DNA from 3 places in the Arthrobacter sp. FW306-05-C genome. Region 1 is predicted to be linked to each of the others. Evidence: riboswitches for the same ligand, from Rfam matches in the RefSeq annotation. Region 1 holds a riboswitch; each other region holds the start of a gene.
What was found. A riboswitch is a leader RNA that binds a small molecule or an ion and turns the genes downstream of it on or off. The one in region 1 is predicted to bind cyclic di-AMP.
Positions count from the first base shown of each region.

Region 2: another riboswitch for cyclic di-AMP. It lies ahead of LFT44_RS03130 (hypothetical protein); the one in region 1 lies ahead of LFT44_RS11090 (C40 family peptidase).
Region 3: another riboswitch for cyclic di-AMP. It lies ahead of LFT44_RS21640 (NlpC/P60 family protein); the one in region 1 lies ahead of LFT44_RS11090 (C40 family peptidase).

Region 1 is NZ_CP084556.1:2,402,047-2,407,298, reverse strand. It holds gene LFT44_RS11100 (ribonuclease Z) at 1-367, shown strand, start outside; gene LFT44_RS11095 (protein adenylyltransferase SelO) at 371-1,840, shown strand; gene LFT44_RS11090 (C40 family peptidase) at 1,950-2,789, opposite strand; cyclic di-AMP (ydaO/yuaA leader) riboswitch at 2,793-2,963, opposite strand; gene LFT44_RS11085 (TraR/DksA family transcriptional regulator) at 3,254-3,613, shown strand; gene LFT44_RS11080 (DNA alkylation repair protein) at 3,610-4,140, shown strand; gene LFT44_RS11075 (DUF1810 domain-containing protein) at 4,162-4,605, shown strand; gene LFT44_RS11070 (glucose 1-dehydrogenase) at 4,643-5,252, opposite strand, start outside.
Region 2 is NZ_CP084556.1:639,534-644,785, reverse strand. It holds gene LFT44_RS03140 (ArnT family glycosyltransferase) at 1-1,114, shown strand, start outside; gene LFT44_RS03135 (ArnT family glycosyltransferase) at 1,139-3,229, shown strand; cyclic di-AMP (ydaO/yuaA leader) riboswitch at 3,400-3,560, shown strand; gene LFT44_RS03130 (hypothetical protein) at 3,566-4,294, shown strand; gene LFT44_RS03125 (glyoxalase superfamily protein) at 4,472-4,888, opposite strand; gene upp (uracil phosphoribosyltransferase) at 4,933-5,252, opposite strand, start outside.
Region 3 is NZ_CP084557.1:186,657-191,908, forward strand. It holds gene LFT44_RS21625 (ArsR/SmtB family transcription factor) at 73-474, shown strand; gene LFT44_RS21630 (heavy metal translocating P-type ATPase) at 471-2,426, shown strand; gene lspA (signal peptidase II) at 2,423-2,950, shown strand; cyclic di-AMP (ydaO/yuaA leader) riboswitch at 3,291-3,488, shown strand; gene LFT44_RS21640 (NlpC/P60 family protein) at 3,492-4,271, shown strand; gene LFT44_RS21645 (DUF3188 domain-containing protein) at 4,665-4,904, shown strand; gene LFT44_RS21650 (hypothetical protein) at 5,038-5,211, shown strand.

The DNA.
Region 1 (5,252 bases):
CCAGCGCTTCGCGTTCATCATGGACACCGCGCCGTGCCCGGGCGCGGAGGAACTGGCCGACGGCACCGACCTGCTGGTCGCTGAGTCGACCTTCAGCGACGACGACGGCGGGCTGGCGAAGCAGTACCTGCACCTCACCGCCGGACAGGCAGGGGAGCTGGCGGCATCCGGAAAGTCCCGGACCCTGGTGCTCACACACTTTTCCGCACGCTATGGCGACGACATGTCCCGGCTTGCGGAGCAGGCGCAGGCACGTGCTGGGGGAACCACCGTCATTGCAGCCCATGACCTGCAGCGCATAGCCGTTCCCCCGCGGCGGCAACCGGAGCGGGAAGCGGCGGGCCATAACGACGGCGATAGGGTTTAAACCATGACGGCAGCAGCTGAATCCACAGTGGCCCTTGATGGCCGCTTCGCACGTGAACTGTCAGAACTCGCTGTTCCCTGGCAGGCCGAGGAAGCCCCCAACCCAGGGCTCCTTGTCCTGAACGAGGAGCTGGCACGGGAGCTGGGACTGGACCCGGAGTACCTGCGCAGCCCCGAAGGTGTACGGCTGCTGGCGGGAAACCATGTTCCGCCTGGCGCCACGCCCGTTGCGCAGGCGTATGCAGGCCACCAGTTCGGAGGATACTCACCCCTGCTCGGGGACGGACGGGCCCTCCTGCTGGGTGAGGTCACGGACCGCAACGGACGGCTCCTTGACCTCCACCTCAAAGGCTCGGGGCGCACGCCTTTCGCCCGCGCCGGGGACGGCCGTGCCGTCGTCGGGCCTATGCTGCGCGAGTACCTCGTCAGCGAGGGGATGTACGCCCTGCACATCCCCACCACCCGTTCGCTCGCAGTCGTGGCAACAGGCCGCCAAGTCCGGCGCGACGACATGCTGCCGGGCGCCGTCCTGGCCCGGGTGGCAAGCAGCCACCTGCGCGTGGGCAGCTTCCAGTACGCGCGTGCCACCGAAAACATGGATCTCCTGAAGCGGTTGGCGGACCACGCCATCAGCAGGCATTACCCGCACGCCGCCGACGCCGACAACCCCTACCTTGAGCTGTTCGCCTCGGTCGTCTCGGCCCAGGCGGAATTGGTGGCCCGCTGGATGCTGGTGGGATTCGTGCACGGGGTCATGAATACGGACAACATGACCATTTCAGGGGAGACCATCGACTACGGCCCGTGCGCGTTCATGGACGCGTTCAATCCCGCAGCCGTTTACAGTTCCATCGACGTCAGCGGCCGCTACGCCTACGCGAACCAGCCGGTTCTTGCTGAATGGAACCTTGCCCGGCTCGCCGAGGCGATGCTGCCGCTCATCCATGAAGCCCAGGAGCAGGCGGTTGCGCCCGCAGTGGAGGTGCTCGGCGGCTTCCGGGGCCACTACAGCAGGGCGTGGACCGGTGGCATGAATGCCAAGCTCGGCCTTGGCAGCCGCGGGGGAAGTGACGAGGAAACCACGTCCGCTTTGGTGGACGGCGCCCTTGCCATCCTGAAGGACGGTCCCGTGGACTACACCCTCTTCTTCCGTAACCTGGGCAAGGCCGCCCGTGGCGACCTTCGTCCGGTGCGCGGCATGGTTCTTGATCTGGCTGCGTTTGATTCCTGGGCGGAGCGGTGGCAGGCACTCGAACCGGACGCGGAGCTGATGGACAACGTCAACCCGGCGTACATTCCCAGGAACCACCTCGTGGAGGAGGCATTGGCCGCTGCCACGGCCGGAGACCTGTCACCCTTGCAGCAGCTTTTGGAGGCAGTCAGTGACCCCTTCACCGAGCGGCCCGGGCTGGAACGCTACGCCGAAGGCGCCCCCGAGGACTTCGGCAACTATATGACCTTCTGCGGGACCTGACGGCTGCGGGGGCAGGCGGCGGATGCGACAGGAGGGCGGCAGCCGGATGACCGGCTGCCGCCCTCCTGTCTAATGCCTGCGCTGTTGGGCGCCTGCGGTGATGCGAAGACTAGGCGACGCGGACCGCTGAGTAGCCGCCGAGCCAGCTGATGGAGTGCACCTGGGTGTCGTAGCCGTTCACGCCACCGCTGACAACCTGGCCGTTGCCGGCGTAAACGCCAACGTGGCCGGAGGTGATGATCAGGTCGCCGGGCGCAGGAGCGCCGACCACGGTGCCGTACTGGAAGAACTGGGTGGGGGCAAGATCGCCAACGGACTTGCCCACCGAGCGCAGCGCCTTCTCAACCATGGCAGTGCAGTCCTGCTTGATGCCCAGCTGGCCGTAGGCGTTTGCCAGGATGGCAGCGCCGGTGCCGCTGCCGGTGGGGGCGGACACGGGGGTGGCCGAGGCGTAGGACATGTTCATGCCGGTGTTGGCCGGAGCGGCGGCTGCGGTCTGCACGGGTGCTGCTGCAGGGGCCGGAGCCGGTGCCGGTGCCGCGGTGTAGCCGGCGGCGGGGATCTGGATCTGGTCGCCCGGGTAGATGATCGAGGACAGGCCCAGTCCGTTGGCGGACAGGACGCTGTTCAGGCTGACGCCATTAGCAGACGCAATGGCACCCAGGGTATCGCCGGAAACTACGGTGTGGACGCTGCCTGCTGCCGCTGCCGGGGCCGCAACAGGTGCGGAGTACGCCTGCACGTTGGTCTTTTCCGTGGTGTCAGGGCCGGTGACACCGGCGTGGGCCGGGGCGCCGACGCCGAAGGCAATGCCGGACGCTGCAGCAACTGCGAGCGCGGGGCGGCCCAGCGAGCGGGCCTGGGACTTGGCTGTCACGGCGAGGCCCTCGAGAACAATGGAGCGGGCCGGAGTTGCGCGGTGACGGGCAGTGGTGGAATTTTTTGACACGGTTGATCGCCTCTCCCATGCCTGCGGGGTGAGCTGTCGGGTTCGGGCTGGAGATACCCGGCCGGAAGCAACCCCGTAATGGACGGAGGCGCTATCGACTTAACCCCAAGGCCACAAGTGGCCGCGGAAACTTGGTTCCCCCGTCCCTGCCAGCTGGAGCGGTTGTATCCCATGATCAGTGGCAGGGCTCGGCATACTGATGGGAATGTCCCGTCTGAGAGGGACACCTGAAGACCATAACCCACATGCGGTGGCATTGTCACATTTGGATAACATACGAGGTTCCCCTCTCGAATTCCGCAAACGTTTGGACGTTACGGCTGTTACCGGTGTCGACCTCGGCTAATAGCCGGGCTTGCAGGATAGGTAACGGCCCGGACACGGACACGGGATGTTTGCCGCGGCTCCATCGCACTGGCCGTTTCCATTCAGGCGCTCCGCGATCCGACCGCTAGGCTGTTTGTATGCCAGATTTCGACCGGTTCCGGGTACTGCTCGAAGAGGAGCGGGCGCGGCGCCTGGAGTTGCTGCCGGCGCTGCGGGCTGACATCCAGGCAGCGAATTCGGCCCGGCAGGACTCCAATGTCGATGACGAGCACGATCCCGAAGGGGCCACGATCGCGTTTGAGCTCTCGCAGGCTTCGGCGCTCCTGAAGCAGAGCTCGGCCGGCCTGGACCAGATTGACGCGGCGCTGGCCCGCCTGGCAGCGGGGACCTATGGAGCCTGCGCCGTGTGCGGGGAGCCCATTGCGGAGGGCAGGCTGGAAGCGCGCCCCTGGACACCGTTTTGTATCCGCCACGCCTCGTCCGGTCGGGGACGATGACTGGCCCTGCGGATGTGGTGTCCGCGGCGGCGGAGTTCGTTGACCGGACCCTCCAGAACGAGGGCGCCTGGTACCGGGCGGACGACGTCGGGAACCGGCTTGGCTGGGTGCTGGACTCTTACGGTTCCTCCATCGGAGCGGTGCGCGGCACGGTGCGCGATGCCCTGCGCAAATTCAAGAACCTGGACCACGACACCACGGTGATGCTTGCGTCCACCCTGTGGGGACAGCCCCGGCCCGGCTCCCGCCCCGTGTTTGAGCGCCGGTTGGCGGCCGTGGTGCTGCTGCAGTCACGGGTGCGGCTGCTCAGGCACTCGGACCTGACCCGGCTGGAAGGCTTCCTTCGTTCTGCCCAGGCTGCAGACCTGATCCAGCCCCTCCTGGGCGACGTCCTGGTGCCGCTGCTGTCCGGCCTCGGGGAGCGCGAGCGGCAGCGGGCCAACGCGGTCCTGGCTCGGTGGCGGGACGACCCCGACCCGCAGCTTCAGGCGGCGGCAGCCGCCCTTGAAAAAGATTTGACCCTTTGACCTCGAAACCGGGAGATCCGCATGAATGAGCACTTTGACCTTGACCGTTTTGTTGCCGCGCAAAACAGCGGCGGCACCTATGACCAGGCGCTGGGGGAGCTGCAGGTCGGCAGGAAGTCCGGCCACTGGATGTGGTTCGTCTTCCCGCAGATTTCCGGGTTGGGGCAGAGCGCAATGTCCCGCAAATACGCCATCTCCTCACTCGCAGAGGCCCGTGCCTACCTGGATCATGAGGTACTGGGGCCGCGGCTCCTGGAGTGCGCCCTGGTCCTGGCCAACCATGCAGACCAGTCCGCGGAGGACATCTTCGGCGGCATCGATGCCAGGAAGCTGCGGTCGTCCATGACACTGTTTCTCCGGGCGGCACCCGGAGAAACAGTGTTCAAGACTGTCCTGGCCCAGTTCTTCGACGGCGAGCCTGACCCTGCCACCGATGAGATCCTGGCTGGCCAGGCCGCTGGCTGACGCCGGGTTGGCGGATCAGCCAGGCCCGGGGAACCGGCTAGGGCGTGGGGCTGCCGCCGTTGACGTTCAGTGTTTCCCCTACCACGTAGCTGGACTCGGGTGAAGCCAGGAAGACGTAGGCGGGTGCCAGCTCCGCGGGCTGTCCTGCCCGGCCCAGGGGAGTCGACTGGCCGAATTCCGGCAGCTGCTCCTTGGGCTGGCCGCTGCTGACCTGCAATGGCGTCCAGATGGGACCCGGGGCCACGGCATTCACCCGGATTCCCTTGGGTGCCAGCTGCTGTGCCAGTCCCTTGGTGAAGTTGTTGATGCTGGCCTTGGTGGTGGCGTAGTCCACCAGGGTGGGGGACGGGTTGTACGCCTGGATGGAGGTGGTGTTGATGATGGTTGAGCCGGCCGGCATGTGCGGGACGGCGGCCTTGGTCAACCAGAACATCGCATACACGTTGGTCTTGAGGGTGTGGTCGAACTGCTCGTCGGTGATGTCCTGCAGGTCCTCCTGGGCCACCTGCTTCCCGGCGTTGTTGACCAGGATGTCCACCCCGCCCAGCACGGCAACCGCCGTATCAACGACTTCCCGGCATGTGGCGGAATCCTTGAGGTCGCCCGGCACCTTGACGGCCTTGCGGCCCGCGGCCTCGATGATCCCG
Region 2 (5,252 bases), 1.8 Mb from region 1:
CGGTGAAGTCTCATGGCTTTTGCCCGCTGCCCTGATCCTGCTGGTGGCGGGCCTGTGGTTCACCCGGCGTGAAGCCCGCACTTCCCCAAGCCGGGCCGCCCTGATTCTGTGGGGCGGCTGGCTCTTGGTCACCGGAGGCGTCTTCAGCTTCATGAGCGGCATCGTCCACCCCTATTACTCGGTAGCACTGGCGCCGGCCATCGCGGCACTGGTGGGCATCGGAGCGGTGGAACTCTGGCGCGGCCGAACCTACTGGCCTGCCCGCATTGTCCTTGCGGTGGCCGTCCTGGGCACCTCGATTTGGTCCTCTGTCCTCCTGGGCCGGGACGCATCCTGGCTCCCTTGGCTGCGCGTGGCGGTCATCATCCTCGGTGTCCTTGCCGCCGCGGCAATCCTGCTCCGCCTTGACGCCGTGCGCACCTCCGGACGGTTCCGGCGTGCGGGGGCGGCCGCCGTCGTCGTCGTATCCCTCTTGGCCGGCGGGCTTGGTGCCGGTGCCTGGACCCTGGCCACCGCTGCCTCCGCACACTCAGGCTCCATTCCGACGTCGGGACCCGCAGGCTCAGCGGGCGCTTTCGGCAACCGGGCCGCGGGCTTCCGCGGCGACCGGACCGACGGCAGGAACTCCGCCACGGACTCGGCCACCGGAACCGACGGCCTTGACCCAATGAACGGCCTCGGCGGCACCCCCGGAGCCGGTACCGGCGCACCTGACGGCGGCCCGGGCGGTGCAGGTGGCCCCGGTGGTGCAGGCGGCGCCGGCGGTCCCGGCGAAGGAACCGCCGATGCCGCGGTGACTGCCCTGTTGAAGGCCACCAGCACAAAGTGGTCTGCGATCGTTTCCGGCGCCACCCAGGCAGCCAGCCTGGAACTGGCCACGGACACCAACGTCATTGCCCTCGGAGGCTGGAACGGCGGTGATCCCTACCCCACCCTGGCCGAGTTCCAGGACATGGTGGCCAAGGGCCAGATCGGCTACTTCATCCAAAGCGGAGGCATGGGCGGTGGCGGCATGGGCGGCCGCGGCGGCAACTCCGAAGTGGCCGCCTGGGTCCAGGCCAACTTCCAGGCCCAGACCGTAGGCAACTCAACCGTCTACCAGCTCACCAAGTAGGACACGATGGCCAGCCAGCAAAGCATGCCTGTAACCACCGCAGCCCGCCCCCGGAGGAATCCACTGGGGCGGGAGCGATTCACCCTCCGGGGCCGGCCGGGCACGCGGGACCATGCGGCCTTCCGCGGAGACCGTGCGGCCTTCCACCGGAGGCTGGAACTGGCAGCTGTACTGGCTGGCACGGCCGTGCTGTACCTGTGGAACCTCGGTGCGTCGGGCTGGGCCAACGCGTTCTATTCCGCCGCAGCCCAGGCCGGATCGCAGGACTGGGCAGCCTGGTTCTTCGGCTCCTCCGATGCCGCGAATGCCATCACCGTGGACAAGCCGCCGGCCTCCCTGTGGATCATGGGGCTGTCGGTCCGGATCTTTGGCCTGAGCTCGTGGAGCATCCTGGTTCCCCAGGCTCTGATGGGGGTCGGCTCGGCGTGGCTGGTCTATCTGGCCGTGCGGCGGGCCGCAACGCCGGCCACCGGTGATGTCGGGCTTGCGCACCGGGCAGGGCTGCTGGCAGCGGCGGTCCTTGCCCTCACCCCGGTTGCCACCCTGATGTTCCGGTTCAACAACCCGGACGCCCTGCTGGTGCTGCTAATGACAGCAGCCGCGTACGGGTTCCTCCGCGCGGTCCAGGAGGACCGGCCTCGGTGGCTCCTGCTGGCCGGGGTATTCCTGGGCTTTGGGTTTCTCGCCAAGCAGCTTCAGGTCCTGCTGGTGGTTCCCGGGTTCGCCATCGCATACATGGTGGCAGCTCCGGGCGGCACGCGGCGGCGGTTGATCCGTCTGGCAGCCGCGGGAGCAGCGATGGTGGTTTCTGCCGGCTGGTGGCTGCTGGCCGTCGAGCTGACGCCGGCGAACATGCGGCCCTACATTGGCGGGTCGCAGAACAACTCCATCCTGGAGCTGACGTTGGGCTACAACGGCCTGGGCAGGCTCACGGGCGACGAAACGGGCAGTGTGGGCGGCGGCAACGGCTGGGGCGTTCCGGGCCTGTTCCGGATGTTCAACAGCGAGTTCGGCGGCCAGATCGCATGGCTGCTGCCGTCCGCACTCATCCTTGCGGCGGGGCTGCTGTGGGTGGGGCGGCGGGCTCCGCGAACAGATGTTGTCCGCGCTTCCGTCATCATCTGGGGCTCGTGGATCCTGGTAGCGGGCCTGGTGTTCAGCTTCATGGCCGGCATCATCCACCCCTACTACGCGGTGGCACTGGCACCGGGAATCGCCGGAATGGCAGGCCTGGGCAGCGTTCTCCTGTGGCAGCGCCGCAGGCAAGCGGCTGCCCGCATCTTCCTCGCTTCAGCAGTGGCCGTGGCATCGCTTACGGCCTTCTACCTGCTGGGAACCACGTCCGCCTACGGCCCTTGGCTGCGCTGGCTGGTGCTCGGCGGAAGTTTGGCAGCCGCAGCAGGCATTGGGCTGGGCAAGTTCCTGCGCTTGGCTTCCATGCAGCGGACGACGGCGGCCCTCGCCATCGCTGCGTCGCTCGCCGGTCCGCTGGACTACTCCGTCACCACCGCGGCTACGGCACACAGCGGGGCGATCGTCAGTGCGGGGCCAGCCTCGGGCTTAGGCGCCGGCGGCCGCGGACCGGGAGGCTTCAGTTCGACCGGCCGGAGCCCTTCGGGCCGCGGTACCGGACAGGGCGTCACGGGCCAGGGTCCCACGGGGCAGGGCTTCCAGCAGCAGGGTTCCCAGCAGCAGGCCGCCCCGGCCGGAACAAACCCTGGCGGCGCTAACTTCGGGGGCAGGCCCGGCGGCGGACTCGGTGGCCTCCTCGGCGCACCTACTCCATCAGCGGATCTTGTGGCCGCGCTCAAAGACGGTGCAACCAATTACACCTGGGCAGCAGCGGTAGTGGGCTCCAACAATGCCGCCGGGTACCAGCTCGCCACGGAACTGCCGGTGATGGCCGTGGGCGGCTTCAACGGCACCGACCCCTCCCCCACCCTGGCGCAGTTCCAAGACCTCGTCGCGCAGGGAAAAATCCACTACTTCATTGCCGGCGGGGCCATGCCGTCCAGCTCCGGTTCGGATGCCGCCGGCCGGATCGCCGAGTGGGTTTCGCAGAACTTCAGTGCGCAGAGCATCGGCGGCGCCACTATCTACCTCCTGGCACGGTAACAACACGGTCTGGTGTCCTGAACGTAACGATTGAACCGCAGGCCAGAAGCAAACCGGCGCGCTGAAGGCCGTGACTTCCGTTACCTAAATGTGACTTTGCTTCGCTTTTCCTGTACCGTCGATTGGGTGCGGCTCCCGTTCGGGCCGCATATCCCGGGTTGACGCCAAGCTCTGCCGCTTCCCCGGATTCCGATTGAGCAACGGCAGAGGCGGGGGACCCACCGTCCCGGGCGATGAACGCCCTTGGGGTTAAGCACGCACGTGATCTTTCCGTGCGGCCGGATGCCCTCATCCGAACCCGACAGCTAACTCCGCAGGTGTGAGAGGCGATCAATCATGTCCAAAAACACGGCAGAAGCATGCCTGCATGCCAAGGGTAAACATCTGGCACAGCAGGGACCGGCCAAGAAACCAGCAAAGAAGACCAGCCTGGGCGTGCGTGCCGGGATCCTTGCGGCATCCTGCGCGGTGCTCGTGGGGGTAGGCGCGGCAGGCCAGGCAACCAGCAGCATGACCCCGGTGTCATCCACCGAATCAAACTCTTCCACGGCAGCGGCCGATGCCCAAATGAGCATCGAGAAGAGCGAAATCCGCTCCAACCCGGCAGCGTCCGTTCCGGCGGCAATCAGCGTAGCCCCCCAGGCAGCGGAACCAGCCCCCGCGCCTGCACCGGCGGCCCCCGCAGCGGAAGCCCCGGCACCCGCCCCGGCTCCGGCACCCGCTCCTGCACCTGCGCCGGCACCCGTCGTCGCGGTGAATGATCCCGCCGGCGCCCAGGCGTATGCTGCCGGCCAGCTGGCAACCTTTGGCTGGGGACCTGACCAGATGCAGTGCCTGCAGACGCTGTGGACCAAGGAGTCCGACTGGACCACCACGGCCACGAATCCCAGCAGCGGCGCCTACGGCATCGTCCAGTCCCTGCCTGCAGAGAAGATGGCCAGCGCCGGCGCTGACTACCTGACCAACTACCGCACGCAGATCAACTGGGGCCTGGATTACATCAAGAAGAGCTACCAGTCTCCGTGCGGTGCGCTGAACTTCCACCTGGCGCACAACTGGTACTAGGCACCTCTCCCTGGCATAGCGCCGCAAAGGGAAACCTTCAGCTGAACCTCCCGGCTCCAAGGACAGCCGACGGCGTGTCCCGCCACCCGCCGTCGTACGCCTTGGCCACGGGGTAACGCCGGGGATTCCAGCGACAGACCGCGGGCCGCATCATCACGATGCGGCCCGCGGTCTGTTTTAAGCGTTGCTGGGCGTACTGCCGGCCTGAGCTGCATCCTGCCCGGCATTCCGCCAAGGGATGTACTGGACGGCCCACTTATTGCCGTCCGGGTCGGCGAAGTAAACGAAGTGGCCCCAAGGCAGCACTTCGATGTCACTGACGTCCACACCATTGTTCTTCAGGTGGTCATGCGCCTTTTGGATGTCGTCGACCACCATCTGGAGGGTGGTTCCCGTGCCGGGAGGGGCGTCCAAAAGCCCCTCGCCCATGCAGATGGAGCAGGCAGAGCCGAGCGGCGTCAGCTGTACGAAGCGCACGTGGTCCGACGGCCGCTCGTCGTAGTCCGCGTTGAAGCCCACCTTGTTGACATAGAAGTCCTTGGCGCGGTCAACGTCGGATACAGGGACAAAGACAAGTTCGAGTTTCCAGTCCATCCGCACAGGCTAGCGGCGGCACACCGATTGAAAAAGGGTAAAAACTACCCTGCGATGCCGTAGAGCCGGTCGCCGGCGTCGCCCAGGCCGGGAACGATGTAGGACTTCTCGTTGAGCTTCTCGTCGATGGAGGCCAGGACGATGTGCACGTTCGCGCCCGAGAGTTCCTCTTCCAGCCGTGCCAGGCCTTCAGGGGCAGCCAGCAGGCAGATGCAGGTGACGTCGGAAGCGCCCCGCTTGAACAGGAACTTGATGGCCTCACGCAGGGTGCCGCCGGTGGCCAGCATGGGGTCCAGCACGAAGACCTGGCGGCCCGTCAGGTCCTCCGGAAGGCGCTCGGCATAGGTGATGATGTCCAGCGTTT
Region 3 (5,252 bases), on a different replicon from region 1:
CCTCTGTCAGGTTCCGAAGGACGAGAAAACCCATCGCCAGTTCCCATCGTTTTAATCGGATATCATCGCTGTATGACGATACAAATGGCTGGTTGGGGGGATGCTTGCGGTGGGCTTGCACCCGCAGCGGCTTTGTTTCATTCCTTGAGCGACCCAACGCGGTTGAACATCGTGAAGCGAATGGCCGCCGGCGAGATCCGGGTGGGGGATCTGGCCGGGGAGCTGGGGCTTGCCCAGTCCACCGTGTCCGCCCATGTGGCGTGTCTGCGCGATTGTGGCCTGGTCCAGGGCCGCGCGCAGGGCCGCAGCGTCTATTACTCGCTGTCCCGTCCGGAACTGATGGACATGCTTGCCCAGGCCGAAGTCCTGCTTGCCGCCACCGGCAACGCGGTCAGCCTGTGCCCGAACTACGGCACCGGAAGCACCGGCGCCGTACCGACAAACGTGGAACTGACGAAGGAGAACGCCCGATGAGCGACGCCTGCGGCTGCAGCGACGACAAGCCCGAAACCGTGGCCGAAGAGGCTGAGGAGGCGGTCGGCTTCTGGCAGATCAACGAGATCCGGGCCGCGGCAATCTCGGGTGTGCTGCTCCTGACCGCCTGGATCCTGTCCTTGACCGGGGGCCCGGACTGGCTACGCCTGGTCCTGGAAATCGGGGCGCTGCTGGTCGCGGCGTGGACCTTTGTTCCCTCCACACTGCGGCGTCTGGCCAAAGGCAGGATCGGCGTCGGGACCTTGATGACGATCGCCGCCGTCGGCGCCGTCGCCCTGGGCGAGTTCGAGGAAGCCGCGATGCTCGCTTTCCTTTACTCCATTTCCGAGGGGTTGGAGGAATACTCGCTGGCGAAAACCCGGCGCGGCCTGCGCGCCTTGCTGGATCTGGTCCCGGCCGAAGCGACAGTCCTTCGCGGCGGGACGGAAGTCACCGTTGACCCGGCCGAGCTCGTTCCGGGGGACCGGATGGTCGTCCGCCCGGGCGAACGGTTGGCCACCGACGGCCGGATCATCACCGGCCGCACCTCCCTGGACACCTCGGCCCTGACCGGTGAATCCGTGCCGGTTGAGGCCGGTCCCGGCAGTGATGTCTACGCCGGGTCCATCAACGGCACCGGGCCGCTGGAAGTCGAAGTCACCAGCGCCGCGGAGAACAACTCCCTGGCCCGGATCGTGCACATCGTCGAGGCCGAACAGTCCCGCAAGGGACCCGGGCAGCGCCTGGCGGACAACATCGCCAAGAAACTGGTCCCCGGCATCCTCATCGCCGCGGCCCTGATCATCGCCTTCGGCTTCATCATGGGAGAACCCCTGGTGTGGTTCGAACGCGCCCTGGTCGTCCTCGTAGCCGCATCGCCTTGCGCTTTGGCGATCTCCGTCCCGGTCACCGTTGTCGCCTCCGTCGGCGCCGCCAGCCGCATCGGTGTGCTGATCAAGGGCGGCGGCGCACTGGAAACCCTCGGCAAGATCCGCACCATCGCCCTGGACAAGACCGGCACCCTGACCCGGAACAAGCCTGAAGTCATCGATGTCGCCGCGGCTGGGACCGTCACCCGCGAAGACGTTCTGGCCCTCGCAGCCGGGCTGGAGGCCCGCAGCGAACACCCCCTGGCCCGCGCCATCCTCGCCGCATCCCCCGCCCAGGCCGACGTGACCGACGTCGACACCGTCCCCGGCGCCGGCCTGCAAGGCACCTTTGAGGGCAAGACCGTCCGGCTGGGCCGCCCCGGCTGGATCAACCCCGGCTCCCTCGCCGCGGATGTCGAGCGGATGCAGAAGGCCGGTGCCACCGCCGTCCTGATCGAATCCGCCGGCGAAGTCATTGGTGCCGTCGCTGTCCGTGACGAACTGCGCCCCGAAGCCCGGGACGTCATCGCCCGGCTGACCGCCTCCGGGTACACCACGGCCATGCTCACCGGGGATAACGCGATCACCGCCGCGGCCCTGGGCAAGGACGCCGGGATCACCGAAGTCCACGCCGACCTTCGCCCGGAGGACAAGGCCGAAATCATCCGGACCCTGAAGTCCCGCCAGCCCACCGCCATGGTCGGTGACGGCGTCAACGACGCCCCGGCCCTGGCCACCGCCGACACCGGTGTTGCCATGGGTGCCATGGGCACCGACGTGGCCATTGAAACCGCCGACATCGCCCTGATGGGCGAGGACCTGAACCACCTGCCCCAGGTCCTGGACCACGCCCGCCGGACCCGGTCCATCATGCTGCAGAACGTGGGCCTGTCCCTGCTGCTGATCGCGATCCTGATCCCGCTGGCACTGGTCGGCGCCCTGGGGCTGGCCGCGGTCGTCCTGATCCACGAACTCGCCGAAATCGTGGTGATCGGCAACGGCGTCCGCGCCGGCCGCATCAGCGGCAAAATAATGGCGCTCCGGACGGCCAAACCCGCGCCGGCGCTGGAACCTGCCGCGTGAGCGTCCCGTCCCCGGCAGATCCGGCAGATCCGGCAGGGACACCACCAGTTGCCACCAAAGCATGGCGGGTAAAAATTGGCCTGCTCGCCGCGGCCGCCGTGCTCGCGGTGGCCGACCTGGTCATCAAGGCCTTGGCCGAGGAACTGCTCTCCAACGGTGCCACGGTCGATCTGGGCCTGGTGAACCTGAAGCTGGTGTACAACACCGGGGTGGCTTTCAGCCTCGGGGCTAACCTCGCCCCGTGGCTGGTCATTGCCGCGACCGCCGTCATCGTCCTGGCCATGTCCTGGTACGCAGTGTCCACCGCCCCCGCCATGCCGGCGCTCTCCCGGGCGGGTGCGGCGATGGTGGTTGGCGGCGGTGCCGGGAACCTTGTGGACCGGATGGACGGGCGCGGCGTCGTGGACTACCTGCACAGCGGCTGGTTTCCCACCTTCAACCTCGCCGACGTGTTCGTCACCGTCGGCGTAGGGCTGTATGTGCTGGGCAGCCTGCTGGGATCCCGGGACCAGGAAAAGGCGTAACCAGCTGCAGTCCGGGCACGGGCCTCCTGACGCTGGAAGGACTTGCTCATGCTTGCCAGCATCCTGGCCACGACGGCCGCGTTAGCAGCGACCAAAATCGATGACATTGCTCCCATGCTTTTCCGTTCCTTGAACATGAAGGATCGATGGGCGCTGGGATTGAACGGCTGCGGAAGGCGGTGCAGGCACCGGCGGGTCTGACCAGGTCACTGACGACATCCCGGAAATACCCCGGGTATCAAGCAGGTGGGTGCCAGTCAGGGCGTTATGCAAATGTGACAAATGAGGCTTGTGTGACGTAGGGTCTGAACCGTGCCGGTTTCTCCGAATGCGGCACTCCCGAGCAGACTTGCCTAACTCTGCCGCTGCCAGGGATCCGTTCGTAAAATTCGTCCGGCAGAGACGGGGAACCCAGAGTTGGCCCGCTTCGAGCAGGCCTTGGGGTGAAGCCGTGCCTGGTGCCTTTCGTGTACCATCACGGCCGGGTGCCTCCCATCCGAATCCGACAGCTAACCTCGCAGGCAGTGGGAGAGGCCCTTTCATGCCCATGCGCAAAACTCACGGCCGCCACCGCGCGGTCTCCGTCCAGACCAGCGCCATCGCCGTGCTGTCCAAATCCGTCACCGCAAACGCCGGCACCGCAGGCCGTCAGGCAGCCGTCCTCGCAGCAGCCTCCGGCCTCGTCCTGACTGGCGGCATCACCGCCGCCCAGGCAGCAGACGCCCCGGCCCAGCGCGACGCCGAGCCGGCATCCACCCTCGAAGTCGCAGGCCAGGCCCAGACCCCGCTGACCGCCGACGCCACGATCCAGATCACCTTCGAGCGTCCGGAGGTGGAAACCACGCCGGCACCCGTCGTGGAAGCAGCCAAGCCAGTCGCCGCCGAAGCGCCCAAAGCCGCGGTCCCCGTGGGCGCTGCGACGGTGAAGGCAGCCGCTGCGCCCGCCAAGGCCCAGGTCACCGTCACCCCTGCCGCGCCGGCGCCCGCGCCAGCCGCGGGCGGGATCAACGGCATCATGCTGTCCTCCGCCTACGCCCAGATCGGTATGATCCAGGACTGCACACGGCTAGTCGAAAACGCCCTCAACGCTGCCGGCATCCCCGTCGGCGACCTCGGGCCGATGCAGTTCATGAACTACGGCACCGTCGTCACCGACCCGCAGCCCGGCGACATGGTCATGCAGCCCGGCCACGTAGGAATCTACGTCGGCAACGGCCAAGTCCTCAGCTCCGGCCTGAACGGCAAGAACGAAACAGCGGTCCACCCCCTGACCTGGATGACCTCCAAAGGCGCCGTGACCTTCGTGCGCGCAGGCAAATAAAACCACTGAAGGCCGGTGATTCAATGCCTTGGGGGCAATGAATCACCGGCCTTCAGCATGCCCTCGCACGCTGGACCCTCTGTCGAGGGTGGAGTGCCCTGCCTCTTACTCCGGTCCGGTGCCTCGGAACCTCTGCACCCTCAAACCAAGGGACCGGAGACGCCGGAAGTCCCGCCGGAGCCTGTGGTGCTGAGGTGCTGAGGTGCTGAGGTGCTGAGGTGCTGAGGTGCAACCGTACAGCCGCAGTCTCGCTCGTTTCCGCGGATACGCGCCTTGGCTGTTGAGCTCTCCAGAGGAGTTCCGGCGATCGCGGCGAGAAGTACTGCGGGCGCCAATCCCATGCGTGTGCGGCACGTGAAAAGGTGGGCAGGGCTTTCCGCATATGCTGGATGGGTGCTAAACGAGTTTTGGGCCACCGCACCTGCATCGTACAAAGCGGTTGTTTTCAGTGCCATGGCCCTGATTGCGCTGGGAATCGCGATTAACATTTTTGGCCAGACCGCCAAAAATGAGGCCCTGTCGTTTGCATCGCTGGCTGTCATAGGCGCGGGACTGCTGCTTCACGCTGCAGGGGTTGTCATCCGCGGACATCAGGTCCAGAAACGCCTTCGGAATTCTTCAAGAAAAGGATGACCCAGTGCAGAACGCTTTCGTTGCGGCTGGCCTTCACGCCCTAAGCACGATGCCTACTCCCGGTCCCGGAACTGACGGGCTGAGGCCCGGTTTGAGTCCCGATCAGGTGTCACCGGGATTTCTCGGGTTTCTGATGACGGCGTTTATGGTCATAGCCGTCGTGATGCTCATGGTGTCCATGACCCGGCGGATCCGCCGCGTGCGCTACCAGGCGCAGATCCGTCTGCCAGGGCAGGACAGCCCGGACGGAGCGGATACGAACCTTGCCGTCGCCGGTGAGCCGCAAGCCAGAAAGCACACAACCTAGCGAAACTTCCGGGGCCCGGTCTAGTGGTTCGCCAATTTGTT